Regions from separate parts of the Sporolactobacillus caesalpiniae genome, predicted to be linked through region 2. Evidence: riboswitches for the same ligand, from Rfam matches in the RefSeq annotation. Region 2 holds a riboswitch; the other holds the start of a gene.
What was found. Region 2 has a riboswitch for thiamine pyrophosphate ahead of ABWW58_RS13155 (ECF transporter S component). Riboswitches for the same ligand answer to the same signal wherever they lie in the genome.
Positions count from the first base shown of each region.

Region 1: linked by a shared signal. The riboswitch ahead of tenA (thiaminase II) and the one ahead of ABWW58_RS13155 (ECF transporter S component) in region 2 are both predicted to bind thiamine pyrophosphate.

Region 1 covers NZ_JBEVCB010000001.1:564,448-566,844, forward strand. The annotation lists gene ABWW58_RS02815 (lipid II flippase family protein) at 1-612, shown strand, start outside; gene ABWW58_RS02820 (DUF896 domain-containing protein) at 698-925, shown strand; TPP riboswitch at 1,003-1,101, shown strand; gene tenA (thiaminase II) at 1,175-1,885, shown strand; gene thiM (hydroxyethylthiazole kinase) at 1,860-2,397, shown strand, end outside.
Region 2 covers NZ_JBEVCB010000006.1:175,588-177,984, forward strand. The annotation lists gene ABWW58_RS13150 (ABC transporter ATP-binding protein) at 1-884, opposite strand, end outside; gene ABWW58_RS13155 (ECF transporter S component) at 871-1,467, opposite strand; TPP riboswitch at 1,580-1,675, opposite strand; gene ABWW58_RS13160 (hypothetical protein) at 1,849-2,397, shown strand, end outside.

The DNA.
Region 1 (2,397 bases), on a different contig from region 2:
GATGCACCCAAAAACGGTAGATTAATGATTGTTGAAAATGAATATCGATTGCTCATTATCGCTGTTTCGATTGGTGTACTCTTAGGCATTGCACTGTTTCCAACATTTATCGGTATATTTTCACGGGCGATCTTACAGCTCTCGCGTGAAAGAGGCTCGATGACGGCACTTATCGGAAAATGGTCTAATATGAAGGGGCTCAAGGCGATTATTCGCTGCGTTAGACGTCCCCATTTAAATGATTTAAAAGGCATTACGTACCAAGTGATTCCAAAACGTCTTTTTATCTTAAATGTGATCATTACGGCGATTTATACGGTTGGCGTGCTGGCTTCGCTGTATGCATCCTTGCTCCTTCCTGCCAAAGACGCGACGACTGCAGCACTGTCATCAGGTATTATTAATGGTGTTGCCACGATATTACTCACTCTTTTCATTGATCCAAAGGCATCCGTTTTGGCTGATCGGGTAGCGAGGCAAGAAAGCAGTTATATCTATCTGAAAAGCTATTCATTAACAATGATCAGTTCTAAGTTTATTGGAACTCTCGTTGCTCAATTACTTTTTATACCGGCTGCCTATTATGTTGCTTGGTTCACACAAATCCTTTAAACGAGACGGAAACCGACTATTGAATTTGGATCGGTCACTATGCGATAATGCAACGAGAGCATTATAAAGGAGTGGCTTGAGAAAAATGAGTACATTGATCGATGAAATTAATCAACTTGCTAGGCTTTCAAGAGAGAGGCCTTTAACGATACAAGAAAAAAAACGACAGGCGGAGCTTCGTCAAAAGTATCTAAAGAATTTTCGTCAACGGTTTAAAAAGCAGCTGTCGCAAATCAAGGTGGTTGATCCAAAGGGGAAGGACATCACACCGAAGAAAGCGAAAGCGCTGCGGGAAGCACTTGATCAAGAGTAAGCACCTGTGCTCGATCTTTCGGGTGCTATTCTTTGAACAATGTAAGCGCTTATGATACGATGAATTTAATAAAATAAGTGTTCCACTAGGGGAGCGGAAAGCTGAGATTGACTCTGTCAAGACCCTTTGAACCTGATCCGGGTGATGCCGGCGTAGGGAAGTGGCTGATCCTGCTTTTCACTCATGGTAATCAACCGCTTTCATTGCGAAAGCGGTTTTAATTTTGCATTAAATAGGGAGAGTGACAAAATGGAAGGAATCTCACAATTGGCACGTAAGCAAAGCGATGCATTGTGGCAGAAGAGTTTCAAACATCCCTTTGTACAAGGGATTAAGCACGGAACGTTAGGTATGGATTCGTTTCGCTATTACATCAAACAAGATGCCTACTATGTTCGCGAGTTTGCCAAGCTTCACGGTATGGCTGCCGCGCAAACGGATGATGCGGCGGCTGTCTCGAAGCTTCTCAAAATAGGAAACGGTTTGGCGGAAGGTGAATTGCAGCTTCATCTAAGTGTATTTCAGGCGCTTGGAATCAGTGATCAGGAATGGGAGGCGTTCCGCCCGGCGCCAGATGCTTACGCCTACATCAGCCATCTCTATCATGTGGTAAGTAAAGGAAAGCTAGGGTACACGCTCGCCGCGTTGATGCCATGCCCTTGGCTCTACTACGAAATAGGATTGCAATTAAAAGATGCTCAGCCGCAAGCAAAGATTTTTCAAGAATGGATTGCTGAGTACAGCAGTGAAGATATTGAGAAAAATGTGCGCATTGAACGCGCGTTGTGGGATGAAGCAAGCAAGGATGCGACCGATGCAGAGTGCCAGGATATGATTCATATCTTTATGCAGAGCAGTTACTATGAACTTCGATTTTGGGATATGGGTGCCGCGCTCAGTGATTGGCCGGAACAAGAGAAGGGGGAAGATGTTCATGATTTCTACTCAACAATTGGTTGACTTAATGCACAAAGTACGCGAGAAAAAACCACTACTTCATGTGATCACCAACCGCGTCGCAATTAACGATTCAGCAAATGGGGCGCTCGCAGTCGGCGCATCTCCGATTATGGCTGAGGCGCACGAAGAAGTTGAAGCGATTGCGGCGATCAGCGGAGCACTTGAGCTCAACATTGGCAACCTGACGCCTTACTCCATTCAAAGCATGCTGCTTTCCGGCCGTGCGGCGAATCAAGCAGGTGTTCCTGTTGTTCTTGATCCGGTTGGCGCAGGTGCCACCGATTTCAGACTTAATACGGTGCAAAAGTTGCTCAGTGAATTAGACATCGCAATTATCCGTGGTAATGCGGGTGAAATTGCGGCTCTTGCCGGAGAAAATTGGGGAGCTAAAGGCGTGGATGCCGGTGAAGGAGAAGGTGATGTGCTTGCGATGGCTGAGCGCGTGGCGCGCCAGTGGCATACGGTTGTCGCCGTTTCAGGAGCTGTTGATACAATTACAGATGGACGTCAGG
Region 2 (2,397 bases):
ATAATTGCGATCCACTCTCCGCGATTAAGGCACAAACGATCAGCAGAAAATTTAACTTGTTTCTGGCGGAGAACCGCAAAGTTTTTCAACTCAAGAATAGATTCAGCATGCTCAAAATTTATCTGGTTTCCTATTTGATTTTTCTCGTAGTCAGACCAGATATCAGGATGCCAAATGCCAAATTCATCAAGTTTATCTCGATAACGCGCCAACGTTTCCTGCTTTGGACCGTCAGCGAAAATCTCGCCATGTTGGTTGAACAGGACCACACGATCCACAAAATCAAGCACATGGTTGATTTTATGCTCAACAATGATTAACGTCCGATCCTTGCCAATTTGGCGGACCGTTTTCCAGAGCTGTTCAGTTCCATTCGGATCGAGCAGCGCAGTTGGTTCATCGAGAAAAAGAACTTCAGGTTCAAGTGCCAAAATGCTGGCAATCGCAAGTCGCTGTTTCATTCCCCCGGAAAGAGTGCGTATGAGCTGGTGATTGTTATCCAATTTAAGATCAACCATATCCAGATAACGCTGAATTAATTCCGCCATCTGCGCGCGCTCAATACACCGATTTTCGAGCACAAAAGCAATTTCTTCATCAACGTACGGCATGCAGAACTGTGTATCCGGGTCCTGGAAGATGAACCCCCAGTTACTGGGAACGTCCTGTCGATCAGAACGCATAGGCAGTTCGATACTGTGCGGTATAAGTCCTGAAAGCACTTGTAAAACAGTTGATTTGCCGCATCCGGATGGACCAAGCAGCAAGACTTTTTCTCCTCTTTGATAATCAAAAGAAAGATCTTTAAATAGCATTGCATTCTTTTTTGGAAAAGCGAGACGCAGATTCGTGACGCCCCATCCTTCCCGACTAGTTGAGGACATCGTAATCTTCCTTCGTTACCGGGCGAAGCGACTGTGTTACGCCTGTCTTCTCCAAACCTTTAACTAATGCGTACGGAAATAAACCGGAAAGAAGAATTGATCCAATGACACGGAACACAAGATACAACGTTAAGTTCCAACCCGCAAGAAGAGGAAGATATGCATAGCCTGCGTCCAAAATAATTGATGCGATCAATGCGGCGAAGGCAGATAGTGAGGTGACCCCAAGCGAAAATTTCTTATAGCGCCAAGCGGCAAAAATAGCTTCTGAAAACGCGCCTTGAAGCAAACCATAATAGAGATTGATGACACCGCCACTGCCTGCGAATAACATTTCTGCCAGTGCCGCCGCGGTTTCTGCAAGAAAAGCAACACTTGGTTTACGGATGAGCAGTGCGGCGAACGGCGCGGCAATAAACCAAATACCATACAGAAGCGCGTCCAAGTGCAGCCCGAACGGTTTCACTAAATCATAAACCGGGCCCATCAGACGGAACACCAATCCAAAGACAAGTGCAATCACGATTGTAACAAGAATGTCTGTTAAATTAAGCTTTAAATTCGTACTTTTTTCCTTACTCATGATCAATTCCCCCTCTATAATCATTCTATAGTTGAATCTTCCATCCAATCGACCTGAAAAAAGGTTTGAAAACACAAAAAACCGCTTTCATTAGCTTAGAAAGCAGTAGTCATTTCATCAAGAACCACTTTCCTACGCTGGTATTACCCAGATCAGGTCCAAGGGTCGGGACAAATCCCTCTCAGCAAAAGCACCCCTAGTGGACGAACAATTCATTATTCATTTAACAAACTAAACATACTACAACGTGGTCAATCGATCAAGAATTAACGCTTTTCTTCTCTAAGCTGTTGTGCTGACGCGCGGCTAATTATTGGTGCAAATGAATAGAAAGCAAGCTGTAAAGTCAAGATAAATAAAAAGAATCGGAGGACAGATTTTATGCATCAATCCAGAATGATCATTCATTTAACACCATTCATCCTATGCGCTCTTATGTTCTTCCATCCGGTGGTTTCACATGCAGCCAATATTACTCAAATCATAAAAGCCGATCGTCCTGAAACCAGCGAGCTCATGGAACACCAATCAGATCTTATTGTCTCTGTACATCTTGATCAACACATACGAAAATGGGATACCGGGCAGCGTTTGCCCTCAGGAGAACGTTTTGTCAATGCGGAGCAAATACTCCACATCCACAATCAACTAAAGGGACAAGCGCCATCACCTGCCTTATTGTTAACGACAGGTGTGGAGCCCCTTCCCGATCCGGAGAGTCCATTGAATACACAATATACCGGCCCGCTTGCCGATGGTGACTACGTTTTATTTCTTAAACACTTCCGAGATCCTAATCATTTCATTTTAAGCGGCGGCTTCTGCGCTGTTTACCCAGTGGTTTTCGGTAAACTGATCGCCTTGGATGCCGGATTTAAAGAATTTGGAGGCAAGACGATACCCGAATTACAACAATTGCTCCATTCTGAA